Regions from separate parts of the Paenibacillus jiangxiensis genome, predicted to be linked through region 2. Evidence: riboswitches for the same ligand, from Rfam matches in the RefSeq annotation. Region 2 holds a riboswitch; the other holds the start of a gene.

Region 1 (15,712 bases), on a different contig from region 2:
GGGTATGGCAGCTGTCGCCGGAGAAAATGGCGCTGCGGAACGCTTCCCTTCAACGCACTTAAACAAAACTGCAATATCCGGTTTTGCCCAAAAGCGGGTAAACCCCTATAATAAGATCAGAACAAGCAAAGTCCGCGAGCTGCTCGAGGACTTTGTTTTGGTTAAGGCTTGATATCACCGGCCTGCCCCAGCACCTGCGGCGGCTTTCAATATAGGAGGACTACATACCCGTGATCTATCAGAATCTGCGGCAGTTTGTTGAAGCGCTGCGCAAAGAGAATGACCTGCATATCATTGAAGCACCAGTTGATCCTTATCTTGAGCTGGCGGAGATTCACCGCCGGGTGATTGAGCAGGAGGGCAAGGCTCTGCTCTTTACCAACGTGAAAGGAACGCCGTTTCCCGTCGTCACCAATCTGTTCGGCACCGACCGGCGTGTGGATATGGCCTTCGGCCCCCGTCCTGAGCAGCTGATGAAGACGATTGTCAATGCAACGAAGACGCTGCTTCCGCCCACTCCGAAAGCGTTGTGGAATGAACGGGGGCTGATCGGGGACATGATTAAGGTAGGGTTAAAAACGGTCTCCTCCGCAGAAGCCCCTGTCCTGGGTGTGCAGAGAACAGAGGCACCGCTTGCGCCGCTGCCGCGTGTCACAAGCTGGCATGAGGATGGCGGTCCGTTCATTACGCTTCCTCTCGTGTACACCGAGAAGCCCGGCCAGCCTAAAGACCATAACCTGGGTATGTACCGGATTCAGATCTATGATGACTCCACAACGGGAATCCATTGGCAGATTCATAAAGGAGGCGGCTTTCACTATCATGAAGCGGAGCAGCGCAACGAGCCGCTGCCTGTCACGATCTTCCTGGGCGGTCCACCTGCGTTGATCGCTTCGGCGATTGCCCCCGCTCCCGAGAATCTGCCTGAGCTGATGCTCGCGTCGCTGATTATGGGCGGCAAGCTGCCGATGGCGGAAGATCCGTTGGGCGGACACCGTATTCCTGCAGAGGCTGAATTTGCCATCAGCGGTTACGTGCCTCCGCATGATCGCCGTCCGGAAGGACCGTTCGGAGACCATTTCGGCTATTATTCGTTAAAGCATGATTTCCCGGTATTTCATGTCAAGCATATGCATCACCGCAAGGACGCCATCTATCCGGCGACGATTGTAGGCAAGCCGCGCCAGGAGGATTATTACCTCGGTGAATTCCTGCAGCGTCTGCTGTCACCGGCTTATCCGCTTGTCATGCCGGCCGTGCGCTCTTTATGGGCCTACGCGGAGACGGGGGTTCATGCACTGGCTGCCGCGGTTGTACGCGAAAGCTACTCGCGCGAGGCGCTTGTTTCCGCCTTTACGATCCTGGGGCAAGGGCAGCTGTCGCTGACCAAGTTCCTGATGCTGACGGACAAACCGCTGGACCTGTCGAATTTTACGGTGCTGCTGGAGACGATTCTGGAGCGCTTCAATCCGGCACAGGATTTGTTCATAATCAATCATACCTCGCATGATACGCTTGATTATACGGGGCGCAAGCTTAACCATGGCAGCAAGGCTGTGCTGATGGGCGTCGGCGAGCCGGTGCGTGAGCTGCCGCGGTTGTATGAGGGCGGAGACCTGCCGGGCATCACCCGTATTGAGCCTTATTGTGGCGGGTGCCTTGTCATCTCCGGCGCCTCCTATGAGCAGAATCCTGAGCTGCCTGCCCAGGTGCTGCAGCGAATGTCAGGCATGGAGCAAAAGTGGCCGCTGGTGTTTATTGTGGATAACGCCGAAGAGGTGGTTAAGTCACAGGCCTCCTTCCTGTGGACGGTATTTACCCGCTTCAATCCGGCAACGGATATGTTTGCCGATCATGAAGTCAAGCTGCATCATTTGAATTACAAGCTGCCGATCGTAGTGGATGCGCGCATGAAGCCAGGCTACCCGGATGAGGTACTGCCGCGTGAGGACATTGTCCGCCTGGTGGATGAACGCTGGAAGAGCTACGGTTTCTAATGGGTTTCTGAGTCATAAGCAGGAACAGACACTGGGAGGTTGAGCATATGCTGCGTGAGCTTTTGGGAGAACCGCCAAGGCAGGATAATGGAATACTGCTGCAGGCGATGAACAACATGAAGCGGACGCTGGGCTTGCTGCAGCGCCAGATGGAGCAAAGCGGGGATCCGACATTTGATTTCCGCAAGGCCGAAATATTGACGCTTGGGCTGATCTCCTCCCTGACCGAGCTGGAAGAGAGCGCGTTCGCCGCGGCATTTTTCCGTAAGAGGGTACACGCAGAGTTTTCCGAGGAAATGAGCGAGCAGGAGCGTGCGGATTATGAACGTTATGTGTATTTTTACAAAAACGGGTTTATCCGGGTGTTCTCCATGCTGGACAAGCTTGGCAATCTGCTGAACGACTTTTACGATATGAATACTTCCAGGGTGAAGGCTCATTATTCCTACTTTACCGTGCTGCGGCAGTTCCGGTATTTGAAAATCCACGACAGGCTTGCTGATTCTTTGTTTGAGCTTAAGGACCGCTTCAGGGAGCCGCTTGGGCGACTGCGCAAACGCAGAAATACGGAAGTGCACTACATGAACGTGGAAATGCAGGATGATCTGTGGCAAAAGCAGCGGGCTTTGTACGGGAAAATCAAGCTTGAGGATCTGGACGAGCATCTTGATGATCTGCGGCAGGGTCTGGACATGGTATGCCGGTCGGTAGCGGAAGCGTTCGAATATACGAATCAGCAGTGGGAAAGACATTCAGCGAGTAAATAAAGTCGCAGGATGCAGCCATTCTTTGTAACTGCCAGAAATTTTTCCGAATGTTTTCGCAAAAATACCTTTGACAAAGCCATGTAAAGTATCTATACTGAAATCTAGTTTAATGTCAGCTTTATGAGGACTCTAGTATTCCAAACTTAAATTAATTGAAACAACTATATATCTCTTATCGAGAGAGGCGGAGGGACTGGCCCGATGAAGCCCGGCAACCGGCTGCACCCCGGCGTTATTACACGCTTAGAGGGCAGCGTCATGGTGCTAATTCCAACAATACCACTATGATTAAGTAGTATTGGCAGATGAGAACCGGATTTTGCTGCATAGCAGGAGCCCTTTTCATTTGCGAAAAGGGCTCTTTGCTTTAATTGGACAAAATAGAGACAGATCCGGCGGGAAGGGGTAAAAGGAAGAGAAGGGGGACGTACCAACTTGATTGAAATCAAGAAGCTAACAAAATTTTATGGCAAAGGCAGCCGGAAGACACCTGCATTGTCCAACCTGAACTTATCGATCGGCAAAGGTGAAATTTTCGGCATTATCGGCCACTCCGGGGCAGGAAAAAGCACGCTGATCCGCTGCATCAATTTGTTGGAGCGTCCAAGCTCGGGCGAGGTGTGGATCGACGGAGTGAACATGACCGGCCTTAACCGGAAGCAGCTGCAGGCCAGAAGGCGTAAAATCGGGATGATTTTTCAGCATTTCAACCTGCTGTCATCCGCGACGGTATATGACAATATCGCATTTCCGCTTCGTCTGGACAGCAGGCCGAAAGCGAATATCGACAAGAAGGTGAAAGAGCTGCTCGCACTTGTCGGGCTGGAGCAGCATGCCAACAAATATCCGGCACAACTGTCAGGCGGCCAGAAGCAGCGCGTCGGCATAGCCCGTGCACTTGCCAGCGATCCGGACGTGCTGCTGTGCGATGAGGCCACGTCGGCGCTCGACCCGCAGACGACGGATTCTATTCTGAAGCTGCTGCTGGATATTAATCAGCGCTTCAATCTGACCATCGTGCTGATTACGCATGAGATGCATGTGATACAGCGGATCTGCGACCGCGTCGCCGTTATCCATGAAGGCGGAATCGTAGAGCAGGGCCCGGTGGCTGAAGTCTTTATCAAGCCGCAGCATCCGGTGACAAGGGAATTCATTATGAGGGAGACGGACCAGGGAGAAGAGCTGCAGGCAGCGATTGCCGCACCTAACCCGGCCTCCTCACAGACCGTTAAAATTTCGTTCCTGGGCGACAAAACCTATGAATCGATTTTATCACGGACGGTCCGCCAGACCGGTGTGGATTTTGCCATCCTGCAGGGCACGATCTCCACGCTGAAAAATGTGCCCTACGGATTGCTTACCGTACGCTTTGAGGGAGACGATAAGGCGATCCGGGAGACGATGCAGGAATTGTCGGCACAGGGGCTTGATGTGGAGGTGATCGGCTGATGGATGGGCTCGATTTTTCGCAAATTAACTGGAATGAGATCGGTAGTTCAACGCTGGATACGATCCAAATGCTGCTCATATCCGGGCTGTTCACGCTGATTCTGGGATTGCCGCTCGGTGTTGTGCTGTTCCTGTCCAGCCGTTCGTCACTTGCCCTGATGAAGGTAATCTACACCGTACTGTCATTTATCGTTAATATACTGAGATCGGTGCCGTTTATCATTCTGATCGTGGCACTGATTCCTGTAACGAGGCTGCTCGTCGGTACCTCCATTGGCGTGACCGGCACGATTCCTCCGCTGGTGATCGGGGCGGCGCCGTTTTTCGCAAGGCTTGTCGAGACCTCCCTGCGTGAGGTGGACCGGGGCGTCATTGAGGCGGCTCACGCAATGGGAGCCTCGACCGGGCAGATCATCTTCCGGGTGCTGCTCCGTGAAGCAAGACCGGGTCTGCTCGCCGCATTAACGATTACGATTGTCACACTCGTGTCCTATACGGCCATGTCCGGTATGATCGGCGGCGGCGGCTTGGGTGCGCTGGCGATCAACTACGGTTATTACCGCTACGATACGGCCGTCATGATCGTTGCCGTTGTGCTCATGGTTGTGCTGGTGCAGGTGCTGCAAATGGCGGGTGACCGTCTGGTACGGCATTATACAAGGAAATAAGGAAACATTATATATAGATCCTTATTTTTACCCAATCTTTTAAAAATAAATTTTGGAGGGGTACATGTTATGAAAAAATGGTCATTTGCTTTGTTAAGCCTTGCATTGCTGCTGATTTTGGGCGCCTGTGGGAACGCTAAGACAAATTCTGGAGCAGCCGCAGACAATAATCCGGGAACACCGCGCAGCATTGAGTTGAAGGTCGGCGCATCCGCCGTTCCTCATGCCGAGATTCTTGAAGCGATCAAGCCTGAACTGGAAAAGCAGGGCGTACGTCTGCAAGTTGTTACTTTTAACGATTATGTGCAGCCGAACGTGCAGCTGTTCGACAAGCAGCTGGATGCGAACTTTTTCCAGCATCAACCGTATCTGGACAGCGAGAACAAAGCACGCAAAATGAATCTGGTGCCTGTAGTTCCGGTGCACGTTGAACCAATGGGGGCGTATTCGCAAAAATACAAATCAGTGGATGAAATCCCTGACAGCGCGATTGTAGGTATTCCGAACGATGCCACCAACGGTGGCCGTGCTCTGATGCTGCTGGCCAAGCAAGGTCTGATCACATTGAAAGACAATACGGACATCAATTCTACCCTCGCCGATATCACTGCCAATCCGAAAAACCTGGACATCCGTGAAGCGGATGCGGCTATCCTGCCGCGCCAGCTGCCTGACCTGGATCTGGCGGTCATTAACACGAACTATGCGCTGGAAGCCAATCTGAATCCGACGAAGGACGCCCTGTTCATCGAAGACAAGGATTCCCCGTATGCGAACTTGCTGGTAGCCCGTCCGGACAACAAGGACTCCGAAGGCATTCAGCTGTTGGCCAAAGCACTGCAATCCGACGCAGTCAAGAAGTTTATTGAAGATAAATACAAGGGAGCTATCGTCCCTGCATTTTAAATAAAACACACTGTTATGCCTTATATACCGCTGCTGCCTTCGGACAGAGCGGTTTTTTGCATGCTGCGCTCCGGTTAGTTGAGGCATGGACCTAAATCTTTTATACTGTTCCTGTGGCGTTTTCTCTTTGCAGAGGAGGAAGAAGTACGTTGAAACCAAAGGTTGCCCTGATTACAGGAAGCGCCAAAGGGCTGGGAAGAATGACAGCTTTACATTTGGCGGATCAAGGGTTCGATATTGCGATAAACTATGTACACAGCCGGGGGGAAGCTCTGGAGCTGGAGCAAATTATTCAGGCCAAGGGCGTACGATGTACGGCCGTTCAGGCGGACATTTCCAAGCAGCCGGATATTGAAAAGCTTGTGAGCCAGGTGGAGCTTAAGCTCGGCGGTGTGGATATCATGGTGAATAATGCAGGGCCGTTTATACGAGAACGCAAGCTGTTTGCTGACTATGCGCCTGCTGAAATTCATGCTATGCTGAACGGGAATCTTGTCGGCACGATGCTGCTGGATCATCTGGTGCTTCCGCATATGCGCAGACAGCGATGGGGAAGGATTATCCATTTTGGCTTTGGACATGCTGCTGAGGGAAGAGCGTGGCCGCACCGGGCGGTATATGCGGCGGCGAAGGTGGGGCTGGTTTCTTTTACGAAAACCCTGGCTGTTGAAGAAGCTCCGTCGGGAATTACGGTCAATATGATCTGTCCCGGAGACATTCGTGGTGATAATAAGGAGAAAACGATTGCCGAGGTCAGGGGGCTGCGGGATGATGAGACGCCCATGGGCAGACCGGGCAGCGGTGAGGATATCGCGCGCGTGATTGCCTATTTATGCGAGGATTCGTCCGATTTCATTACAGGCAATATTATGGACATCTCCGGAGGCCTTGATCCGATCCGCCCTTCGATATTGTAGATGGGCAGGAGTCCACAAAAAAGAGCCTTGGCTTCTTGCGAAGCCAAGACCCTTACCATCAATATGCCTGAAGCATATTAGAATACCTGTATTACTTCCTGCACCCCGTCAACTTCTTCGAGAAGAGCACGTTCAATGCCGGCTTTCAACGTAATGGTCGAGCTCGGGCAGCTGCCGCAGGCACCCATCAGCTTCAGCTTCACGATGCCGTCTTCCACGTCAACCAGCTCTACGTCACCGCCGTCACGCTGCAGGAACGGACGCAATTTATCCAAAACTTCCAACACTTCATCATACATGGTGATTGTGTTATCGCTCATTAAAATTCAACTCCTTTCCTATAAGGTTTATTATATTACAAACGAGAGCAAAATAAAATGCTCCCGTCAAAAGCAGGTGAAATAAAATCATGAGACCGATCATAGAATTTTGCAGCAGCAATATCAGCACTGAGGATGTTATGCCCAGACTGGAGGAGAACCCCGAATACGATGTCGTGGAATACGGCTGTCTGAACAATTGCGGGCAGTGTTATGCCCAGCCATACGCCATGGTTAACGGTGAAATTGTGGCGGCGGATTCGCCTGAAGCATTGTATGATGCAATTATCGCCAAAATCAAGGAAGCCGAAGCATGGGATAGTCTCGATATTGACTGATTGCCAGGAAAATTTAACTTTTGTGATACTTAGCGGGCAAAGGCTATGGTGAAGGTTTTCATCGTAGCCTTTTTTCTATTCATATCATATTATGCAAGAATAGAACGAACGTTAGTGAGAACAGCTTTAAAAGAAAAAGACTACGATGAATTTTTCATCATAGTCTTTCCGTGACAGGAGTGTAATCCTCAACTTTAGCCAAAATGACGCTTCGATTTCCAGAGGACACCGCTTTTGAGCAGACGTGGAATACGTCCGCGCAGGGCCGTTCCGCCCAGGAAGCCGTAGCCGAATCCGGCCTTTTTGCCCAATGATCCAAGGGTGCCGCGCAGCTTGATAGGGTGCACATGTGGCGACTCCCCTTTCCAGAGCGCATGGACGATATGGGCAATCTGCTCACCCTGGACTTCTGCCGCCTGTGCGCTCGGTGAATAAGGAAGACTCGCGCAATCCCCGACGACATATACCTCGGTATGATCCGGGATTTGGTACAGCCCATTCAGAACGATGCGTCCCTGTGGGTCCTTGGCTACCTTCAGATCCTGAACAATCTTCACCGGCTGGATCCCGGCCGTCCATACGACGGCATCGGTAGGAATGAGCTCATCACGGTTATAGATTGCGTTAGGTTCAACCCTTGTCACCGAGACATGGGACATAGCGTTCACATCATGCTCTTTGAACCATGCATGCACATAGGCGGATAGACGTTGCGGGAAGGAAGAGAGCACCCGTTCGCCCCGATCCATGATAGAGATGTTGAGGTCCGGACGGCTCTCCCGCAATTCGGCTGCAATTTCCACCCCGCTCAGACCGCCCCCGACAATATGGACGCTCCCGTAGGGCATGATTTCATTCAAGCGCATATAAGCCTGCCGTGTGCTGTTGAACGATTGGATCGTGCTGGCGTACTCTTCAGCTCCGGGGGTATTATGAAAACGGTCCGTACAGCCCAGGCCAATCACGAGCTGATCATATTCCAACGGCTCACCGTCTTGAAAGTGGACGGTTTTGGCATCCAGATCGATGGAGGTTACTTCCCCGTATCTGCGGGTAAGCTGATCGTGCTCCGGGAAGGTGACTCTCAGTTCAAAGTCCGATACTGTTCCGGCAGCCAGCGCATAATATTCCGTTTTAAGTCCCTGAAACGGCATCCGGTCCACAAGCACAACCTCGGTATCTTTTGGTAAGGATTTGTCCAGTAGTTCTTTTGCAATGGTGAGACCGCCGTAGCCGCCACCAAGAATGACGAATTTCTTCATGATAAGGTAACGCCCTTTCTAGTCAACGATTGTGCCAACCTGAGTTGCTTACAACAGATTACTCGTACACTTCAATTTCGTTATAGAAGGTGTCCCGCTCAACCGGAATGCGGCCGGCTCCCTTGACGAGCCAGATGAGCTCTTTGCGGGTCAGACCGGCAGGCGTAAGCGCTCCGGCAGCATGGCTGATTTGCTCGCGCACGATTGTGCCGTGAACATCGGACGCGCCAAAGGAGAGCGCCACCTGCGTGAGCTGCGGCCCGATGTTAATGAAGTAGGCCTTGACGTGCTGGATGTTGTCGAGCATCAGGCGGCTGATGGCAATCGTCTTAAGATCCTCGTAGGCTGAATTACGCCGCATGATGCCGGCATTTTTGCTCTTTGGCTGCATGGACAGCGGGATAAACACCATAAAACCGCCGGTTTCATCCTGAAGCTCGCGAATTTGCAGCATGTGATTAACCCGGTCCTCATAAGACTCAACCGATCCGTACAGCATGGTCGTGTGGGTCTTCATGCCAAGCTTGTGAGCCGTCCGATGAACCTCCAGATAGCGATCCACGTTGGCCTTAGTGACTTTCATTTTCTGCCGGTATTGGTCTGATAAAATTTCAGCGCCGCCGCCGGTCAGTGTTTGCAGTCCGGCTTTCCGCAGCTCCTGCAGCACTTCCTCTATGCTGAGTCCGCTGATGCGGGTGAAGAAATCGATCTCGGCAGCCGTATAAGCCTTAAGGGTGACATGAGGATATTTTTCATGGAGCACCTTCAGCGAATCAACATAATATTGAAAAGGCACATGTTGATTATGCCCGCCGACGATATGAAATTCACGCACTCCGGGATGGATATGCTGTTCAACATAGTCGATCATTTCCTGACCGGACAATGTATAGGAGCCCTCCTCGCCCAGGTCCTTACGGAAATTGCAGAACGCGCAGCGGGCTTCACATACATTGGTGAAGTACAGGCTCATATTTTCAATGAAATACACTTTTTTGCCGTTCTTGCGCAAATTGGCTTCGTTAGCGAGCTGGCCCAAGGTCAGAAGATCGTCGGTCTCATAAAGGTACACGCCGTCTTCAAGCGTCAGACGCTCGCCGTTGCGGACCTTCTCAACAATCTCCGCCATTCTTCGCTCTGTAAAGGGTGATACTAATGTGGACATACCTATTCCTCCTCCAAAATGCTGAGCGATCAGCCATTGTCAGCCGATACACACAGGATGTCCCGTTCCGTCGGTACGCTTCCGGCTTCGCGGAGCATGTTATGCTGTGAAAAATGTTACAAAACGAACGATATCGGTCTTATCTATGACGAAATTCCGACATTTGTTTGTTACGCACCCATCTATTATAAACCTGACCTGCCGGGTGTTCAACCGGATCGGCGAGAAAAACAGTGCTTTTGTCCTTGGTGGACGGGCGCTTCCATGGCTTGAGGCTCTGCCGAAACTGGAGTATACTGAAGAGGTAGAATGCAAGGAAAAGGAGGAAAAGCAATGATTACAATTACAGATTCAGCTGCCGGGCGCCTGAAGGAAATGCTTGCACAGCAGGAAGTGCCGAATATGTTCCTGCGTCTGGGTGTAACACCAGGTGGCTGCACAGGTTTCTCATATGCAATGGGTTTCGATGATCAGGAAAGCGATCAGGATATATATATGGACGTCCAGGACTTGAAGGTGGTTATGGAGAAGGAGAGTCTCCCCTACCTCAACGGTCTGGAAATCGACTTCGAGGAATCCGGCATGTCCGGCGGCTTCACCATCCATAATCCGAACGCCATCGCTACATGCGGCTGCGGCTCCTCTTTCCGCACACGCGAAGACGCAGGCGCGCCGAATCCGGAGCAGTGCTGAGGCAGAGATGTCAGCAGTTAAAAACCTCCATAGCAGGATAGCATCCTATCTGCTTATGGAGGTTTTTTGCGGCTTAAAAGCTCTGTTGGACCATGGTATTCATAAGGAGAGATTTAACTTGAAAATAGTGATCACCCAGCAAATATCCGCCACGGGCGTAAAGGAATATACGAAGGTTTCCAGAACGTTCGAATCTTACAGTCTGCCAAATACAGGACATAAAATAACCGATCCCGCTTTTGGGGACATGCTGTATTACGAGGTCGAGGATGTCATGATCGATTACGCTGCGGATGAATGTCTGGTTGCCCTTCCTCCGGTCACGATCTATTCCGATGATGCGGAGGATTTGCGGGATGCGGTCCGGGAATACGAGTCCCACGGCTGGACATGCACCAAGCCTGTATAATGGGGATGTTTGGCCAAGTCCCCCCTCAAGCAAAAGCGATTGTCTTTCCGGCAATCGTCTTTGCTTTACTAAAGGAGAACGAATAAGCGAACAACTTGTGGTGAAAAATAATGAAAATATTGATATAATTATGTAAGGTTCATCATAGGATTTCAGGTCGTCTCTTTATGGGCCCATACGCAGCCAGAGCAGCTTCCGTGATTTGCACAAATTTTATGGTTGAACGAAAAGGGGACAGGACAAGTGAGAGTGAAACTGAAATTTACAAACAAAGGGAAGACAGCGATCGAAAAGTTCAGCAATGACGAGTTGATTGAAATTTTCTCCCGTTACAGCAACACGCTGACCAAAAAGTATGACGTTGAAGTCGTGGTGCCCGAAGAAGCCAATTCGAGCATTATCGGCGATGGTTCTATAGAACTGCGGCTGGAGCGCGTGAACTGCGATGTGGAGACTTTTCTTAAAGAGCTGAGCCGGGATATCAAGGTCCCTTTGGTGAAAAGGCTGGGCACGAAGCTGGACAATGTATTTAAACCGGAAGTAATAGAGGCCTAATGAAAAAATGGGATCAAGTCTTGGGTGCACCGCACGCTCAAGGCTTTTTCTGTATTGGTTAGGATGTGAGTCCAAATGAAAGTTAGCGTACTTGATCAAACTGTGCTGCGGGATCAGGAATCGCCTGAGGAAGCTTTCCTGCAGACAGTGGAAACGGCGGTGCATGCGGACAGTTTGGGTTACGAGCGTTATTGGGTATCGGAGCACCACAGCACGGATGCGCTGGGAGGCTCCTCCCCCGAGGTGCTCATTAGCTTCCTGGCTGCCAGGACAAGACGGATACGCGTGGGCTCCGGCGGCGTCATGCTGCCGCATTACAGCCCGTACAAGGTAGCGGAAAATTTTCGCGTGCTCGGTGCATTGGCGCCGGGACGGATCGATCTGGGTGTAGGTCGGGCGCCCGGCGGTGTTCCGCTGTCCACCAAAGCGCTGCAGGATTTGCAGCTGCGGGACCCCGATACTTTTTCCGATCAACTGAGACAGCTGCAGGAATATTTGAAGGACATCCTTCCAGTGAAGCATCCATTGCACGGTTTGATGACTACCCCCAGAATTTCGGTAAAGCCGCAGCTTTGGATGCTTGGCACGAGCCCTTCCAGCGCTAGGCTGGCGGGGACGGCAGGATTGCCTTACGCTTTTGCTTTCTTTTCCGAAACCCAGCAGCAGAAGGCGCTGCTTTCCTTCCAGCGGTACAGGGACACGTTCCGCCCGTCGGATGTTATAGAACAGCCCTACAGCATGCTTGCCATACGAATCATTGCCGCAGATACAGACGAAGAAGCGGAGGAAGCGGCCGTTGGTTCACTGCGTTTCAGCCTGATGCTGAATAAGGGGCGCATCGTAAGGCTGGCAGATCCGCAGTCAGCCAGAGCAGCGCTGGAGAACCTGTCCGCTGGCGAACTGGAGGAATTGGAACGAATCCGCAGCATTTACGTGATCGGTTCCCCTTCCACCATCCGCCGAAAAATTCGTGAGCTGCAGCAGAGCTACCGGTTTGATGAGCTTATGGCGTTGTCGCTGATTTATGATTTCCAGCAGCGCAAGCGTTCGTTGGAGCTGCTGAAAGAAGCTGTTGATGATCTATAATTTTTAGCGGAATATTATTTTTTCTGTATTTCGGGAAATTATTCATGAAAAACAAAAAAGACAGTTCGCGGCTTGTGAACTGCACTTCCACTGCTAGTCGTATCAAACAAATTGGTGCAGTTCAGGCATGGCGGACTGTCTTTTTCTAATTGACTATTGAATGTTATACGTGATCCGGACGCAGCTTGGCGGGATCAAATGAAGGAACCAGGCCCTCGGCGGCGGCGCGGCCGAGCAGAACCTCAATTGCGGCATAACCGCTCTCGCCAAGATCAGCCGTGAAATCATTAACGTACAGATTGATATGGGACTGTGCCACGTCCGGAGACATTTCCTGGGCGTGTGATAAAACGTAATCGCGGGAAGCCTCGGGATGCTGCCACGCATATTCCACGGAGGCACGGATCCAGCCGGCGATCGCTTTCAGATCCAGATTGCGGCGGGCAATGATAGCCCCAAGCGGAATCGGCAGTCCCGTATCCTCTTCCCACCAGCTGCCCAGATCCACCTGCAGGCTGAGCCCGTATTCGGGATAAGTGAAGCGTGCTTCGTGAATAACCAGTCCCGCGTCCATCTGTCCATCCCGTACAGCCGGCATGATCTGGTCAAACGGCATGACAACGATCTCGCCCACGCCGCCCGGCACATGCTTGGCCGCCCAGAGGCGGAACAGCAGGTAGGCGGTGGAGCGTTCGCTTGGAACAGCCACGCGCTTGCCTGACAGGGCTACCGGGTCTGTGGAGCCGTCCAGCGTCAGCACGAGCGGGCCGCAGCCGCGTCCCAGCGCGCCGCCGCAAGGCAGCAGGGCGTAGTCATCCAGCACCCATGGCAGGGCGGCATAGGAGATTTTCATGACATCCAGTCCCTCGGGCGTTACGGCCAGATTGTTCGTAATATCGATATCGGCATATTTGACCTCAAACTCGGGTGCGCCCTCAACCAATCCGTGTACCAATGCGTGAAATACAAAGGTGTCGTTGGGGCATGGCGAAAATGCAATCTTCATCTTATAAAACCTCCGTTAAAATCTTGAATGCAGCTTCAAGCGACTGCAGCGCCTCTTTGATCCGCCATTCGGCACGGTTGCGGGGGCCGACGGCATTGGAGATGGCGCGCAGCTCAAACGCGGGCAGCCCTGCGTAGCGCGCGGCCATGGCGACCCCGTAGCCTTCCATCGCTTCGGCGGCGGCGCCCGGTACCCGCTCGGCCAGCGCCGCCGCCGCGGCGGCGGTGCCCGTCACCGTGGACACGGTCAGCACCGGGCCGACACAGGCCTGCAGACCGCCGGCCGCAAGGAGCTGGACCCAACGGGCGGCGGTCCCGGCGTCCACCGGCAGACGGCTGGAGCCGAAGCCGAGCTCGTCCACGCTGCTGAAGCCTTCCGCCGTTTCGGCGCCAAGATCCGCAGCGATGATGGAGGTCGCCACCACGACCGATTCCACCGGCGCAACTCCGGCGAAACCTCCGCCGATGCCGGCGCTGATGACAGCCAGGTAGCCGCCAGCGGCCAGCCGCCCTGCCGTAAGGGCGGCTGCCGAAGCCGGGCCTACCCCGGCCAGCTGCACATCAAAGCGTGGGCTGCCGTTCAGGCCGCGCAGAACAGCCTCCCGCTCGGCTTCCACCGCCGTCATAATCAATATGCTTCCTTCCTGGACGGAAGGGTTAAAGGAAGATGTCTCTTGCACAAGTGATCCCTGCTTCCATAATTCGATTCGTTACTCATCATACACCTTTTGAAAGCAGCATTCAAAATAACCGCAGCTTATGAAAAAACAAAAAAAGCGCCTTCAGGCGCTTGCATAGCTGAAAAAAATCAGTACCCTAAAATTAATGAATACCCTGGAACATGGTGATGTCCCGGTCGAAATGACTTTTGCTGCCATCAGCATTGCGGACGCGTATAGTCGTATCCGAGAACATTTCAATAAGCCCGCTTCCGATCTCACAGTATACACCTGTCGGATCTTCCTGCCATACCGTAACGGGGGTTTGGGACAATGCGGCTATAAAAAAATCGATATTTTTTTGCAGAATGCGGGGTTTTTTCTTCGAATCCATAGATCGTCCTCCCGGATTTTGGCTTTGCTGGGCCAGTGATGCCACATAAAAAATTTGATTCAAGTAATGACTTTAACGTGTATAGGCTGTTTTGTAAAGGACAAAAGTTGTGCGTTTACGCAGATTTTACATTTTGTTGATATACTGATGGTGAATGCAGACGATACCGATAGTACAATAACCAGGTAAGATTTCGTTCTTCCGGCATTACGGGAATAAGCGGGACAACATTGAAGACAAAGACAATTCAATTATGGGGCAAATAATGGAGGTCACTATGATCAAAGAAGAAAGTCACGCCGAGAGCGACAAAGCAAGGGCAGCCCGTTATTTCAATCGTGATCTCAGCTGGATCGAGTTTAACCGCAGGGTGCTGCAGGAAGCGCAGGCTCCGGATACTCCGCTGCTGGAACGGGCCAAGTTTCTCGCCATCGTCTCCAGCAACCTGGACGAATTCATGTCCGTCCGTGTAGCGGAAACCCGGGAGAAAATCAAAGCAGGCTTCATGCAGAAGGATTTTACCGGCTACACTTCGCCAGGTTTGTACAAGCGGTTGGTCAAAAGAATTTCGGAAATGGTATCCGAGCAGTACAAGACCTTCCGCGAAGTGTCGCGCCAGATGGTGAAGAAAGGGCTTGTATTCCTGGATTACGAGGATCTGAACGCTACCCAGCGCAAGGCTTTGGACACCTACTACCATGACATTATTTTTCCGGTGCTGACACCGATGGCGGTCGATCAGAGCCGTCCGTTTCCGCTTGTGCATCACAGATATATCTATCTCGCGGTCGTGCTGCGGCGGAAGGGGGACGGTCCCGATGAGAAGCCGTTTTTCGCCATTGTCCAGGTTCCTTCGAATATTCCGCGCGTCGTTGCCGTTCCGCGCCGCGCGAACAGTAAAAACAAGCATTTTATTCTGATTGAGGATTTAATCAAGCACCATATCCATACGTTGTTCAGCGGCTACATCCCGGAATCTGTTCATGGCTTCCGGGTGACGCGCAATGCTGACCTGAGCATCAATGAAGAGGAAGCGGAGGATCTGCTGGAGGAGATCGAGAAGGAGCTGCGCAGACGGAGAAGGGGAGCCCCTGTAAGGCTGGAGGTTGAAAAAGGCAT
Region 2 (15,712 bases):
ACCTGCTCGTCACGCGGAGCAAGCACGGAAACGGATTCATTGTTCCGGGACGGCTTCGGCGCTGCATGTGCCATGAAAGCCGGGTCAGGCGCGATCGGCAGAAGCAATGCACAGATAATGACCCATAAAAAAATCCTCTGCCTTTGCGAAAGTGAAATCATCCGACAAACCTCCCCTAATGAAAGGTTTTCCAGAGTTCTCTTCCGTTATACAACAGAGGACGAAAAATATTTGTTTCGTTTTTCTTATGAAATGCTGCGGGAAGCAATCTCTTCCTTCAGCATGGATACAGCCTCGTCCAGCGACTTGGCGCCCAGGTCTCCCTGTCCGCGTTTGCGCACCGAAACGCTGCCTTCATTTTTCTCATTTTCACCAACAACAAGCATATAAGGTATTTTTTCCAGCTGTGCTTCACGGATTTTGTAGCCCAGCTTCTCATTGCGCAGATCCGCTTCCACAGTGACTCCGGCACGGCGCAGCTGGTCTTCCACCTCACGCGCATAGTCCTCGTAGTTCCCGGATACCGGAATGACCTTGACCTGAACCGGTGACAGCCAGAGCGGCAGATTGCCCGCAAAGTTCTCCAGCAGGAAAGCCGTAAAACGCTCCATGGTGCCCAGAATGCCTCTGTGGAGAACAACCGGACGATGTTTCTGCCCGTCTTCGCCCACATATTCCAGCTCAAAGCGTTCAGGCAGCAAGAAGTCAATTTGCACGGTGGACAGCGTTTCTTCCTTGCCGAGTGCCGTTTTCACCTGTACGTCCAGTTTAGGGCCGTAGAATGCTGCCTCGCCTTCAGCTTCGTAGAAGGGTAGACCCATCTCTTCAACGACCTGACGCAACATGCTTTGCGCCGTATTCCACATCTCGTCATTTTGGAAGTATTTCTCGGTGTCCTGCGGATCACGGTAAGAAAGACGGAAACGGTAATCATGAATACCGAAATCCTTGTAGGCGATCATAATCAGCTCAATGACACGTTTAAACTCGTCTTTAATCTGATCCAGACGCACAAACAAGTGCGCATCATTCAGTGTCATCGCCCGTACGCGATGAAGTCCGGTCAGCGCGCCGGACATCTCATAACGGTGCATCATGCCAAGCTCAGCGATTCGGATAGGAAGGTCACGGTAGCTGCGCATTTCGCTTTTGTATACCATCATATGGTGCGGGCAGTTCATCGGACGAAGCACAAGCTCCTCGTTATCCATCTCCATCTTTGGAAACATGTCTTCCTGGTAATGCTCCCAGTGTCCAGACGTCTTGTACAGCTCCACATTTCCCAGCACCGGCGTGTATACATGCTGGTAGCCCAGCTTTTCCTCAAGGTCAACGATATACCGCTCCAAGGTGCGGCGCAGCTTGGCTCCGTTCGGCAGCCAGATCGGAAGCCCCTGTCCCACAAGTTGGGAGAAGGTGAACATGCCGAGCTCTTTGCCCAGCTTGCGATGATCACGCTTCTTCGCTTCCTCCAGCAGATGCAGATGCTCATCAAGCTGGGCTTTCTTCACAAAAGCGGTGCCGTATACGCGCTGCAGCATTTTATTCTTGCTGTCCCCGCGCCAGTAGGCTCCGGCCACATTCATCAATTTGAACACCTTCAGCTTGCCTGTAGAAGGCACGTGCGGTCCGCGGCAAAGGTCGAAAAATTCTCCCTGCTCATAAATGGAGATTACGCTGTCTTCAGGCAGATCACGAATCAGCTCCAGCTTATATGGATCACCCACTTCAGTGAAAATGGACAATGCTTCTTCGCGGCTTACCTCTTTACGGGTAATCGGCAGATTTTCACCGACGATTCTTTCCATTTCCTTCTCGATCTTGAGCAGATCCTCAGGATTGAGTGCATGCTCCAGATCCATATCATAATAGAAACCGTCCTCGATGACGGGACCTACGCCAAGATGCACCTCCTTGCTGCCAAACAGCCTTTTCACTGCCTGTGCAAGCAAATGCGCGGTACTGTGGCGGATAACTTCGAGCCCTTCGGAGGTGTCCTGGGTTACGATTTCGATCTGTGCGCCTTCTGTCAGCGGAGTGGACAGATCCACCACGACCCCGTTTAATTTGCCTGCTACGGCATTTTTGCGCAAGCCGCTGCTGATCGAAGCGGCCACGTCATCGATGCTGCTTCCGTCCGCATACTCACGGACAGAGCCGTCGGGCAATTGAATACGAACTGCCATTTCCTTTTCCTCCTTTTTGTAAACGCAAAAAACACCCGTCCCGCAAAAGGGACGAGTGTATGCTCTCGTGGTTCCACCCTATTTCGGCAAATCAGCCGCCATACACGCTGACTGCCCTCATTGGCATCCTGTAACGGGAACGGCCCGGCGCATCTTAATACCTGGATAACCGGGGTTCGGAGGCGCAGCTACAAAGTGGTAAACCAAAGCCGGTAACGTAAGGAAATTTCAGCACTAATGTTTCCTCATCTCTGGGACGGCCTGTCTTTGGTTCTTGTCTTTGTCTCAGCTTTTTCTGGAAAATGCGGGTTCACCCTTTTTAAGTGACCCTGATTCACAGTTATTATAATTCTCCGCCTCTTTTCCGTCAAGACGATCCGAATCCTTTAGCCAGGTCCCGCAATCGGGGCAGAAACGGCACAGCTCCACCTTATTTTCAAATATATCCATCAACGTGTGCACAACAAAGGCGCTCGGATCCTGCGTATGCAGCATGATTCGTGCCGGAGCAATGGAAATCAGGCTGCTGACAATCATGTCTTCAGCCGGCATCCCCACTTCCACACCCGGGAGTTCAACCGTGATGGGTTCAGCCTGTGCGGGACTTAAAAGCTTCATCTCTGTATCCAGTATGGTGAAGTTCTGTTCCCCCCTGTGAATCACATGCACGAGCGGAACCTGATTTTCCTGAAAGTAAACAAAATACTTTAATAATTGTACAAATTCCTCGTATTGCCGTTCCCCCCAAAACTCGTCCAAAGCATATTCAACCAGGTCACGAAGCTCCTGCTGATACACTGGCAGACGAAACCGGATAACTCCCTCCAGATTTACGATATGCAGTTCCTCAAGGCACTGCATAAGTGAGGAGACAATCATGCTCCTTCTTTTTTTACGGCTGCTGTTCATATCCTTCAGAAGCAGCCCGGTGCTGATTTCACGAATTCTTTGCGTCTCTTCGCCGCTCATGTACCTGCATTCCCCGGATACAGCCTCAAGTAACAGGTGCAGTTCCCATTGGTTCTGAATGTATCCCGCAAAGGCGTCAGCCATGAAAGTCTTGACACGAATAAGCAGGGCTTGATCCGCTTCCTGTCGCCCTTTGTATTTACAGGTCCAGGCCACCCTGTTTTCGGACTGGCTGAAGGCAAAATTTAATCCGTAACGTGACATATGTAAACCTCTGCCTTTGCCTTTCAAGGCTTGGTAAAAACATTCTGCTTCCATTGGATCTTTAGTCTCAGTCCATACCGTGAACAGTTCCATTGGCCCACCCCTTTCACTGACTGCTCTAAGTATATGGCGCCATGTTCAGGGTTATACGAGGTGAACTGCTGGAAGCCCAGGCACATTTATTTTTTCGCTTCCTCTATTTCAATGAGCGGTTACACGTGTTATAGTTTGATTGTTGTTCTATCGGACGACAGGCCTACGACGATTCGGAGAGTGATCGCAACTTGTTCAGGCAATATGTCAAAAGGCTTAGAGAGCCATCCAGCAGAGCGCTGGAATGCATGTTGTTTTTTATTGTAATCGATCTGGTTTTTACCATCATCTTTGATTTGAATTTACATTATAACTGGACGCAGAATTTGCTTCTTACTGTTCCGGTATGGATGCAGCTTCTGGTGCTGCTTATTACGAAAACGGTTGTCGACAATTTCCCCTCCCCTCTGAAATATTTCATAGGAATAGCGGGGACTGCAATCATCTCGATCATTCCTGTACTTGCTCACCCGGAAAGCAGCACGCTGGTTTTGACATTGGTATCCCCGATATTGCTTTCCGCGTTCAGCTTTGAGTATAAAAAAATCGCTTTCGGTTATGTCTGCAGCATGATTACCTTGATCGTCAGTTATGGTTATGTAGACAGCTTACAGAGCCTTCAGGCAAGGGATCTTCTCTTGCTGATGAACTTTCACTTTTTTTTGACGCTGCTGATGTGCATTATCGTGCAATATAACCGACTTTTGATGAACCATCTGGAAAAATCGCTTAAAAATAATGAACAGCTTATGATTCAAAATGTCATGATGGAATATTTGAACAAAACCGATCCGCTGACCGGACTTTATAATCATATGACCTTCCAGGAGTATTTGGACAAGCTCATTGGACACAGTGAATCCAATCCCTTCCGAATTCACCTCGCCTTGATTGATGTCGATGATTTCAAATGCGTCAACGACACCTACGGACACCGCGCAGGAGATATCGTGCTGAAGAATGTATCAACGATTATACAGAAGCATGCGGGGCCGAATGATTTTGTCGCCAGATACGGCGGAGAGGAATTTGCGGTTATTTTTACGGAAAAGAAAACCGCCGCAGTGTTCGCTACGGTTGAATCGATCCGCCGTGAAATCTCCGCCCATATGTATGAACGGTTGAATAACTCGGCGGTAACCATCAGTACGGGAATCAATAAGTATCAGCAAAGCAAAGGAAAAGAAAATTTCTTTCAGGGAGCGGATACAGCTCTTTACACCGCCAAACGAACCGGTAAAAACAAGACCGTGCTTCACTCGGACTAGAAATTTAATATGTTAAAAATAAGCGGCGCTTCCGGTCAAAAGGTGAATTTCTTTCCGGCATGACAGACGCTTTTTTTGTTGAAGGATTTGAATAAGGACAAGATTTTATGATAGAGTAAATTTGATACGCTATTTAAGCTTACATTCAGGCAGGAGGGAGATGCGTAATGAACTCAATTATTTCAGCGGTACGTATATGGATCGTCATGCTGCTTAGCATCATTATGCTGTTCTCCTTCCCTGCTCCTTTCTTTGATGAAACTCGTGAAATATCCGCAGGTGCCGACGTCTTGGCGGAATCCTTCAGCCTGAGCCACCCCAAAGAAACACACCAGAAGCCCGCCATCCGGGCTCAATCCCACGGACTGGTCAAAATGATTGCGGCAGCCAAAGCATTGCCTTTCTTTGCCGTTTTGCCCATTTTGATGTTATGGTCTTGTCCCCGGCCCTCTCTGCCCTTTTTGCCCATCATTAATATTATTTACAAGCGCATCTATTTGAAGCCGCTTAAATTTACCTCCAGATTCGTGGTGTGTGCCTGATCATGTCATAAATTGATCAGAACTGAAGCACATTAGAATTCAGGAGGCTAACCACAATGGAAATACGTGAAACTGCATTGCCCGGAATCGGGATGAAATATCAAATGGATACCGCCAGCGGAGACCGGCTCGTTGTCATTATCCACGATGACGGCAGACGTGAGCTGTATCATTTTGACTACGAGGATTTGGAACAAAGCATATCCATGATTACCCTTGAGGATCAGGAGGCCAGACAGATTGCCTCCATCATCGGCGGCATGGCCTACAGGCCAAAGAACCTGGAAAGTGTAGACATGGCGTTTAATGACCTCATCATTGAATGGTATAAGATTGAACCGCAGTATGCCTGTGCAGGCAAAACTATCGGTGAACTGGATGTCCGCCAAAACTCAGGCGCATCCATCATCGTTGTCATGGAAGACAAAAAAACAAAGCATATCAACCCCGGTCCTGATGTTGTTCTCAAAGCGGAAGCAACTGTGCTTGCCGTCGGAGAGCGAGAACAGCAGAAACGCTTTAAACAAATCCTGATAAGCGGAAGCGGGTGATTGGATGGACCATATCGTATTTGAAGTTGGATTGGCCATTGCTCTCATCGCTTTGTCAGGCCTGATCTCCGCCAAGCTGCGGTTTTCGGTCATTCCCTTTTATATCTTGGTTGGCATGGCCGTCGGCCCTCATGCCATGGAGATATGGCACTTTGACTTCCGCTTTATCGAAAGTGCGCCCTTTATCGATTTCATGGGCAGAATCGGCGTTTTGTTCCTGCTGTTTTATCTTGGTCTGGAGTTCTCTGTCGGCAGGCTGATCAAATCAGGACGGTCCATTGCTGTCGGGGGAACCATTTATATCCTCATCAATTTCACTTTGGGGCTTGCCCTGGGCTTCGTCTCGGGCTTCCCCATTGCTGAAACGCTAGTCATCGCAGGTATTACCACCATTTCGTCCAGTGCCATCGTAGCCAAGGTGTTGGTGGATTTGAAACGGACCGCAAACCCGGAAACCGAAATGATCCTTGGCATTATCATGTTTGAAGATGTCTTTCTTGCCGTGTACATCTCCATCCTGTCGGGGCTTGTACTCAGCGACTCATCCTCTATCGGCGGAGTAGTGATGTCTGCTCTGATCGCCCTGGGCTTTATGCTCGCGGTCATTCTTATCGGTCGAAAAGCTGTTCCTCTTCTGAATAAAGCACTGAATATCCGCTCCAATGAGCTGTTTTTGCTTGTGATATTTAGCACACTTTTCCTGGTAGCCGGTTTTTCGGAGACGATTCATGTAGCCGAAGCCATTGGGGCGCTGCTGGTGGGGCTGGTGCTGGCGGAAACGGATCATGCGAAGCGGATCGAGCATCTGATTGTGCCGTTCCGCGACTTTTTCGGAGCCATGTTCTTCTTCAGCTTCGGACTGTCCATCGATCCGCTGTCCCTTGGCGGCACCGCTGTCTGGATCGCCCTTGCGGCGGTGTTGGTCACGCTGTTCGGGAACTTTACGGCAGGCATGCTTGCCGGACGTACGGCATCCCTATCCCCAAAAGCCTCCGCCAATATCGGATTGACGATTGTATCCCGCGGCGAGTTTTCCATCATTATGGCAAACCTCGGACGGGAAGGCGGCCTGATGGAGATACTGCAGCCTTTCGCTGCCATTTACGTCCTCATTCTGGCCATTCTCGGTCCGGTGCTGACCAAGCAGTCCAAGCCGGTATTTATGGCACTGAATAAGGTATTCAAGTTTAAGGATCATCGTGTACAGAAAGAAAAAAGCACCGGTACGGGTTGAAAAAAAGCTTGCCGCGCATCAAGCACGCGGCAAGCTTTTTTACATATATCAGACATCCACGCAGAATTAGTTTTGCATTACAAAATCGTGCTCAACGCTGCTGTGCTCGTCAAATACACGCAGAATGTCATATCTGGTGTTGCGCTGGGCAGGTGTATGCCCTGTCTCGCGAATCAGCTGCAGGATTGACTCAATGTTGACTTTATATGTAGCCCCGGCTGCCGACACTACATTTTCTTCAATCATAGTGCTGCCAAAATCATCGCAGCCGTAATACAGAGACTTCTTGCCGATTTCCGGCCCCATTGTTACCCACGAAGACTGGATATGCTTGATATTATCCAGCACGATCCGGCTGATGGCCACCGTCTTCAGGTACTCGTCCGGCGTTTGTCTTTCCAGCTTCAGATTGGTGTTGTCAGGCTGGAACGTCCAGGGAATGAACGCAAGAAAGCCTTCCGAATCGTATTTGTTGGCAATGCATTCATCCTGGGCATCCCGCACCCGCATCAGATGCAGCGCCCGTTCTTCCATCGACTCGCCCAGCCCGATCACCATCGTTGCGGTGGTGTTCATGCCGATTTTGTGGGCTGTCTTCATCACATCCATCCAGTCCGTCCAGGAACCCTTCAGGCGGCTAATTTTACGGCGTGTGCGGTCATCGAGAATTTCCGCTCCGCCGCCAGGCAGGGAATCAAGGCCAGCTTCATGAATCTGCCGGATCACCTCTTCCAGCGACAGACCATCTGACACGACCTTCATCTTCTGAATTTCAGCCGGCGAGAAGGAGTGCATTGTAATATTCGGGAAACGCTCCTTGATCGCTTTTAACAAATCCGTGTAATAGCTGAAAGGCAGGTTAGGGTTTGTTCCGCCCTGCATAAGAATTTCCGTGCCGCCGACGTCCTGTGTTTCCTGAATCTTCTGGAATATGACTTCATCGGGAAGCACGTAACCTTCATCCGAGCCGGGTCTGCGGTAAAAAGCGCAAAAACGGCAGTACACGTCGCATACATTCGTATAATTTATATTTCGCCCGATGACAAATGTCTTGATCGGATCCGGATGCATGCGGTTCATAATCACATTCGCCGCATCCCCCATCTTCTCAACCTCATTGGATTCAAACAGGGCAATGGTATCCTCCAGGTTCATTCGTTCACCGCGCAAGGCCTTATCCAAGATACGGTCTATTCCGCTCATCGTACGTGTCCTCCCATCCTTCATTCTGTAAAAGATCCTTATGAAAATAATGATATATGAAACCACTATATTACCATCGTAACACAGGTGCAATGTGAAAAACAGCACCTATTCCAAAGGTACTGTTTTTGCGAGGTCATTCTTATTCAAATTCCAGAGCCTGTTCAAGATCGGAAATGAGGTCGCCGATATCCTCCAAACCTACCGAGAAGCGCAGCAATCCGTCCGTAATGCCGCGTTCAAGCCGGACGCTGTGCGGCATGGCCGCATGGGACATCATGGCAGGGTAGGAAAGAATGCTTTCAACCGCGCCGAGGCTGACAGCAACGATCGGAAGCCGGACACGGTTCAGCAGCGCCTTGGCGCGTTCGCCTGAGCCGACATCAAAGGAGACCACGGCACCGTAACCGCTGGACTGCTTCTCATGAATTTCGCGTCCCGGATGATCAGCAAGGCCCGGATAGTAGACGGCCTTGATATCCTCCCTGGCTTGCAGCCATTCGGCCAGCAGGCGTGCACTTTGCTCGCTGTGCGCCATGCGGGCTTGCAGGGTCTTCATTCCCCGCATCAGCAGCCAGGATTCCTGCACACCCAATACGGTGCCCAGCCCGTTCTGCAGCTGCTTCAACTGTGCAGCAAGTGCTTCCGTGCGGGCAACGGCCAAACCTGCCAGCACGTCGCTGTGACCGCCGAGAAACTTGGTGGCGCTGTGCAGCACGATATCCACTCCCAGTTCGATGGGACGCTGATAATAAGGAGTCATAAACGTATTGTCCAGCAGGGTGATGAGCTCATGCTCACGGGCCCAGCTCGTGACCGCCTCAATATCCGTAATTTTCAAAGTCGGATTGGACGGGGTCTCCATATACACCGCTTTGGTGTTGGGCTTCAGGGCTTGTCTGACTTCATCCAGATTCGTCATATCGACAAAGGTGGTCTCGATGTTCATTCTGTTCAAAATTTTGGTCAGCAGCCGATAAGTCCCGCCGTACACATCCTCGGTTACGATGATATGGTCACCGGCCGACAGCATCATAAAGGCGCTGGAAATGGCAGCCATCCCGGATGAATATGCGAATCCGCGCACGCCGCCTTCCAGGAGCGCAATATAGTCTTCCAAGGCCTGCCGGGTTGGATTGCCGGACCGGCTGTAGTCATGCTGCGGCGGATTAAAAATGTCATGATGATGGAAGGTGGATGCCTGGTAAATCGGTACGCTGGAAGCGCCCGTTTGGCTGTCGATCTCCGCTCCGAAATGCAGGAGCCGGGTGCCGAACTTCAGCTCCTGCTCCCCTTCTTTCCGCTTCCCGTCTCCGCTCATTCCGCAGCCCCCCCTTCGAGCTCGCGCTGAGCAGCTTCAAGCGCGCCGCCCAGATCCTGAATAAGGTCCTCCGCATGCTCAATGCCGACGGAGAAACGAAGCAGCCTATCGTCAACACCTACGGCATCCCTGATTTCCGCCGGAATGTCCGCATGGGTCTGAATGGCCGGGTAGGTCATGAGAGATTCAACTCCGCCTAAACTTTCGGCAAAAGCAATCAGCTTGATATGGCGCAGCAGAGGCTCTACCAAGCGGGCATCCTTGACCTTAAACGAGAAGATTCCCGTATTCCCGGAGGATTGTCTGTTTTGAATCTCATATCCGGGATGGCTCTCCAGGGCCGGATAGTATACGTCCGTAACGAGCGGGTGAGTCAGCAGATACTGTGCGATCTGTGTGGCGTTCTGCTCATGTCTGTCCATGCGCAGGGCAAGGGTTTTCATGCCTTTCATCAGTTGGTAGCTGTCGCTTGGAGACAGTACGGCCCCAATCGAGTTGTGCAGGAAGGCCATTTCTTCGGACAGCTCTTTTCCTTTGGTGACGATCAGTCCGGCCAGGACATCATTATGCCCGCCCAAATATTTGGTGGCGCTGTGAACTACAATGTCGGCCCCCAGTTCAATCGGTCTTTGGAAATATGGAGTAAGCAGCGTATTGTCTACAATGGTAAGCAGACCATGCTTCTTGGCCCAGCCGGCTACCGCCGTAATATCGGTAATCATCATGAGCGGGTTGGTCGGCGTTTCAATAAATACGGCCTTTGTGTTCGGACGGCGTGTCTGCTCCAGCGCAGTCAAATCATTTGTATCCACATAAGAAGCGGTTACGCCGAATTTGGAAAGAATGCGTTCCAGCAAACGGTAAGTTCCTCCATACAAGTCAAGGGAGACGATAAGATGATCACCTTGTCCGAACAAAGTAAAAATCGTCTGCAGAGCGGCCATGCCGGAAGAACAGGCAAATCCGGCGTCTCCGGATTCCAGTTCGGCCGCTGCTTCCTCAAGCACTTTGCGGGTCGGATTCGTGGTGCGAATATAATCGAAGCCTGTGCTCTTTCCTAGCTGCGGGTGACGGAAGGCCGTCGATTGGTAAATCGGAAAATTCACCGCACCGGTTACGGGCTCGTTGATGGAACCAATTTGGGCAAGTCTGCTTTCGATTTTCAACTTTTGCTTATGATCCATATAAATCCTCCTGTCCGTTACTGTTCTAATTTATATTGATTTAAATTTGAGGCCCGATTTCACCGATGTCATAAGGGGTCTCCTGGTACACATAGTAGTTCAGCCAGTTAGAGAATAATAAGTTGGCATGAGCCCGCCACGTGGATGGCGGTGTACGGGTTGGATCATCCTGCGGGAAATAATTTTTGGGCAAAAGGACATTGTCCAGTCCCTTGGCCATATCCCGGTCATATTCCCATTTCAGGGATAACGGATCGTACTCGGAATGGCCTGTCACAAAGATCTGCTTGCCGTCCGTCGTAGCCACAATATACACACCGGCTTCTTCCGATTCCGAGAGCAGCTCCAGCTCGTGGAAACGTTCAATATCCTCGCGGCGGACTTCCGTATGCCGTGAGTGCGGTGCGAAGAAGACTTCGTCAAAGCCGCGCAGCAGCTTAACATGCGGCTTGTTCACCGTATGGGAAAAGACGCCAAAGGTTTTGCTGTCCAGTCCGTATTTGGGAACTCCGAAATGGTGGTACAAGCCTGCCTGCGAGGCCCAACAGATATGCATGGTGGAGGTCACATTGGTCCGGGTCCAGTCAAAGATGCCGCGAATCTCCTCCCAGTAGTTTACATCCTCAAACTCAAGCTGCTCTACAGGCGCACCTGTAATAATCATACCGTCAAAGCGGGTATTTTTGATTTCGTCAAATGTTTTGTAAAACATGTCCAGATACTCCTGGGACGTGTTTTTGGACACATGCGACTGCGGGTGAACGAGCGTGACATCCACTTGAAGCGGGGTATTGCCGATCAGACGCAGCAGTTGGGTTTCGGTCGTTTCTTTGGTCGGCATCAGGTTAAGAATCGCAATGCGGAGCGGACGGATATCCTGGTGGTAGGCCTTGCTCTCGTCCATGACAAAAATGTTCTCACCCGCAAGGATCTCCTTCGCGGGCAAGGTGTCTGGAATTTTAATCGGCATAATGCTCACTCCTGTTCGTGAAGTTTGCGAAAATCATTGCTGAGATGCCGGGCATATTAAAAATGACCTTCCTCGCAGCACGAGAAAGGTCATATCTGATTCATATGCGCCTCTCTCATCTCTCAGGTCCATTTCCTAAAGAAATGTGACCTGCAAGAATTAGCACCGTGCGGATTACCGCCGGTTGCCGGGTTTCATCGGGCTAGTCCCTCCACCTGCTCTTGATAAGATTTCGCTATTTTCAATTTTAATTAATTCAAATGTCCTGTATCAAACTTTAATGCATGAACGCCTCTTTCGTCAAGCAGATGCTTCAAAAAAATCCATTCATTACGCACCCGGATTCGGCTGCCCCCATAAGATGAAAACAGATATGAAAATGTCCAATTTAGCCCTTGAAAGGCCATCTGGCGGGCGTTATACTAGACAAGTGCTGCAGGCGGCGGAAACTATATGCGTAGTTTAAGATTCGCGTATAAGAAAAACGTCTATCGACGTAATTCAAAGAAGCCAGACCGCGTTTAGCGGTAGTTTTTCTTGCGATTACAGAATTGCTCAGCTCCGCTGAGAACTTATAAATTCTGTTATCTAATAAAAAGGGCTGCGGCGGCTCATCTTAATATAATTCGATAGGGGTGACACCAACCATGGAAGGCGACCCGAGTCCGAATAGGCGGCGGAAGCATGACAACAGCATAGGAATGACTTCAGCTTGCCGGAGACGGGACGCACGTTCTTCATGTCTGTGGAGCTTCTAACTTCCTGGGTCTGGCACCAGGCTGAAAGCATTCCTTATGAACATCATTCGCCCTGGGGCGAAGCATAAGGAGTGAGAGAAATGAAAATCCGGTTAGTGAACAACGGGGTATTTACCCTCATTGACGACATTGAAAAAACATTGACAGCACCAGCCGACGGCTTTTACTGGATTGATGCCGATGTTGAAGATCTCGCGGTGCTGCAGCCGCTCTTTTCCATTCATGATCTGGCTGTGGAAGACTGCCTGAGCGAAGAAGACCAGCGTCCGAAAATTGAAATATATGATAATCATTACTTTATCGTTGTAAACAGCATCCGGTTTGATGATGAAGAAATTTTTCTGCGTTCCCTCAACATTTTCCTCGGCAGACATTTTATCATCACCATCACCAGACAGAAAATCAATGAGCTTCGCTCCCTGAAGCCCTTGCTTTGGGAGCAGGAAGTAAACTCGCCTGATCGTTTTATGTATTTGCTGATCGACCTGATCGTGGACAATTATTTTCTCGTTGGCGACCGGATCGAGGTTCGGATCGAAAAGCTTGAGGAAGACATTCTGATGCATACGAAAAAATCTCATTTGAACGAGATCATCGGTCTGCGCAGTGAAATTTTATGGCTTAAAAAAGTGCTTGGCCCACAGAAGGAAGTCATCAACACGTTGAACAAACGGGATTTGCGCCTGATTGACGAGCAATTGCAGAAATATTTTAGCGACATTTATGAAAACGCGGTAAAAATTTCCGAAACCTTCGACACTTACCGTGATCTGATGGGCAACCTTCGTGAAGCCTACCAGTCCAGCATTGCCAACCGGGCCAACGAAATCATGCGGGTTTTTACAGCGATCACCACCGTATTCATGCCTTTGACCGTCATTACCGGAATTTATGGAATGAACTTTCAATTTATGCCTGAACTGCACACCCGCTACGGATATTTTGTCGTGCTTGGCGTGATGATTGCACTGGGCAGCAGCATGTTTTTGATTTTCCGCAAGAAAGACTGGATTTGAAAATTATATGGACGAGAAAATGAAAGACGGAGCCTTCCTTCGGGACAGGGTCCGTCTTTTGTGCTTTAACTGCCGTTTGGTTCAACTGGCACTGCGCTTGCCGGCTTCATCACGGCGGTGCCAGATACGCACCAGCCGCAGCCGTTCATAAATTTCATCCAACTTCAGGTTCCCATTGCTTTGATCGCCGTACACCCGCTGCATGACAGGCTTCAAAAAGCGGTCCCCCAGTTCCTCATAAGCCGCCCGAATCGCCGCCTGCTCCTGCTCCGGAGCTGCCGACAGCTCGCTTCGGATGACATTATCCACATCATATCCTTCTTTCATGAGCGCCTCCAGCATTTCAATAACTTCCCTGCGCGGCAGTCCCGCCTCCCGACTGATTTCCTCCAGACCGAGGCCTGCTGCCGCTCCCTGCAGAACCGACTGGCGCTGATTATACCTGTCGAGCTCCAGCTTGTACTTCTGTTCCTTCTGGCGGTAGCTCCAATTGATAAAGTCATGAGGATCAATCTCCTCCATCACCCAGTGCAAGGGAAATGGACGGTATTGCTCCCCCTTGGAGGTGATGGCCAGCAGATCCGCTCCATAGGCCCGCATCTTGCTCTCCCCCATGCCCGGCAGCTCAAGCAGATCCGCTTCATTCTGGGGAAGAAAGACACTGATCAGCTTGAGCAAACGGTTGCTGGCAATCATATACGGAGCCCTGTGCTCGGCTGCTGCCCGGCGCCGGCGCCAGACCGTAAGCTCAGTATACACATCTTCGCGGGGGTAAAGGTCGCTGTAGCAGCACAGCTTCTGCACAAACAAACCACGGCTCCCGCCTTCCTCACGTTCATGGAATACCCCATCAATAAGCGGACGGTACCCTTCAGACAGCTTCAAAGCCAGCTGATAGCGGTAAATGGAGAGCATCTCCTGCCATGAACGGCCTTCATACCAGACGCTATCCTTCGCTCCATCCCCTTCTGTAGTCCGCCAGCCGACAGACCATACTCCCTCTTCTTCCCCGATCCAAACCTGGGCAGCCCCAAGCACGTCTGCTTCCTCCGTCTTCGACAGCTTGTTCAAGAATACAATCTCCATACTGCAAACCTCCTCAAAACTATGTATGCAGCATCATCCGGCAACAAAAAAAGCACCTATTCTGCGTAATTCGCAAAATAGGTGCTTCCTTATAAACCGTACTATGCTGTTAAACTCATCTTACAACGGAAACGTACGCCTCGTCAAAGCTTTTTTTACAAAATCATCATATCCCCAACCGAGCCAGCGCAAGCGCACCGGACAAGCCGGCATTGTCGCCAAGTCCCGGAGACACGATATAGCTGTCGATATCTGCCGTAATGCTTGCATGCTGGACGTAGCCCTGAAGCAGCTCCTGCAGCTTGCGGCGGACCAGCGGGAATAGCTGTTCCTGCTTCATGACTCCGCCGCCCATAATAATCTTTTGCGGGGAAAGGATCAGAACATAATTCATCAAGGCCTGAGCGAGATAGTAGGCCTCCATCTCCCATGCGGGATGATCCGCGGGCAGCTCTGCCCCCTGAGTCCCCCACCGCTTGTTGATGGCAGGTCCTGCGGCAAGGCCTTCCAGACAGTCCCCATGATAAGGACAAAAACCTGCAAATGTGTCTTCCGGATGACGGCGGACCAGAATATGACCCATTTCCGGATGAGACAAACCGTGAAGCAGCTGCCCTCCGACTACGGCTCCCGCGCCGATGCCCGTTCCAACCGTAATATAAATGCAGCTGTCCAAGCCTTTGGCGGCTCCCCATGTGTATTCACCCAGAGCGGCTCCGTTCACATCCGTGTCAAAGCCCATCGGAACATCAAAATGTTCCTTCAGCTTGCCGATCAGATTATAGTTGCTCCAGTGGGGCTTGGGGGTTGTTGTAATGTACCCGTATGTACTGCTGCCGACAATCGGATCAATGGGTCCGAAGGAACCAACTCCGATCGCTTCGACATTTTTCCCTTCGAAATACTCAATGACCCGGGCCATCGTCACCTCAGGCGCTTCCGTCGGGAAGCTGACCCTATCCATAATTTCCCCCTGCTCATTACCGATACCGCATACAAACTTAGTCCCACCTGCTTCAATGGCGCCCAATACTGACATTTCAATCTCTCCCTTCCTTATGTAATCCAATCCTTCAGCCCAAACGTTTGCACAGGGTCATCTTCCAGCTCTCCGACAGCTCCTCTAC

The links. A riboswitch is a leader RNA that binds a small molecule or an ion and turns the genes downstream of it on or off. The one in region 2 is predicted to bind S-adenosylmethionine.
Region 1: linked by a shared signal. The riboswitch ahead of ACI1P2_RS20770 (methionine ABC transporter ATP-binding protein) and the one ahead of metA (homoserine O-acetyltransferase MetA) in region 2 are both predicted to bind S-adenosylmethionine.

The regions. Positions count from the first base shown of each region.
Region 1 covers NZ_JBJURI010000023.1:24,394-40,105, reverse strand. Annotated here, with positions in the region: gene ACI1P2_RS20785 (COX15/CtaA family protein) at 1-62, shown strand, start outside; gene ACI1P2_RS20780 (UbiD family decarboxylase) at 231-1,997, shown strand; gene ACI1P2_RS20775 (Cthe_2314 family HEPN domain-containing protein) at 2,045-2,764, shown strand; SAM riboswitch class I at 2,934-3,076, shown strand; gene ACI1P2_RS20770 (methionine ABC transporter ATP-binding protein) at 3,200-4,216, shown strand; gene ACI1P2_RS20765 (methionine ABC transporter permease) at 4,216-4,884, shown strand; gene ACI1P2_RS20760 (MetQ/NlpA family ABC transporter substrate-binding protein) at 4,954-5,790, shown strand; gene ACI1P2_RS20755 (SDR family oxidoreductase) at 5,940-6,707, shown strand; gene ACI1P2_RS20750 (NifU family protein) at 6,785-7,027, opposite strand; gene ACI1P2_RS20745 (YuzB family protein) at 7,114-7,365, shown strand; gene ACI1P2_RS20740 (NAD(P)/FAD-dependent oxidoreductase) at 7,560-8,627, opposite strand; gene mqnE (aminofutalosine synthase MqnE) at 8,686-9,792, opposite strand; gene ACI1P2_RS20730 (hypothetical protein) at 9,938-10,129, shown strand; gene ACI1P2_RS20725 (HesB/IscA family protein) at 10,126-10,485, shown strand; gene ACI1P2_RS20720 (hypothetical protein) at 10,613-10,894, shown strand; gene ACI1P2_RS20715 (hypothetical protein) at 11,138-11,449, shown strand; gene ACI1P2_RS20710 (LLM class flavin-dependent oxidoreductase) at 11,525-12,535, shown strand; gene ACI1P2_RS20705 (1,4-dihydroxy-6-naphthoate synthase) at 12,699-13,541, opposite strand; gene ACI1P2_RS20700 (futalosine hydrolase) at 13,543-14,220, opposite strand; gene ACI1P2_RS20695 (hypothetical protein) at 14,363-14,593, opposite strand; gene ppk1 (polyphosphate kinase 1) at 14,871-15,712, shown strand, end outside.
Region 2 covers NZ_JBJURI010000002.1:329,459-345,170, reverse strand. Annotated here, with positions in the region: gene ACI1P2_RS03440 (3D domain-containing protein) at 1-161, opposite strand, end outside; gene thrS (threonine--tRNA ligase) at 246-2,186, opposite strand; gene ytxC (putative sporulation protein YtxC) at 2,472-3,359, opposite strand; gene ACI1P2_RS03425 (GGDEF domain-containing protein) at 3,701-4,720, shown strand; gene ACI1P2_RS03420 (hypothetical protein) at 4,888-5,262, shown strand; gene ACI1P2_RS03415 (cation:proton antiporter regulatory subunit) at 5,319-5,813, shown strand; gene ACI1P2_RS03410 (cation:proton antiporter) at 5,818-7,047, shown strand; gene mqnC (cyclic dehypoxanthinyl futalosine synthase) at 7,114-8,250, opposite strand; gene ACI1P2_RS03400 (aminotransferase class I/II-fold pyridoxal phosphate-dependent enzyme) at 8,393-9,571, opposite strand; gene ACI1P2_RS03395 (PLP-dependent transferase) at 9,568-10,755, opposite strand; gene metA (homoserine O-acetyltransferase MetA) at 10,796-11,725, opposite strand; SAM riboswitch class I at 11,838-11,956, opposite strand; gene corA (magnesium/cobalt transporter CorA) at 12,564-13,499, shown strand; gene ACI1P2_RS03380 (HRDC domain-containing protein) at 13,581-14,585, opposite strand; gene ACI1P2_RS03375 (ROK family protein) at 14,752-15,624, opposite strand; gene ACI1P2_RS03370 (MOSC domain-containing protein) at 15,659-15,712, opposite strand, start outside.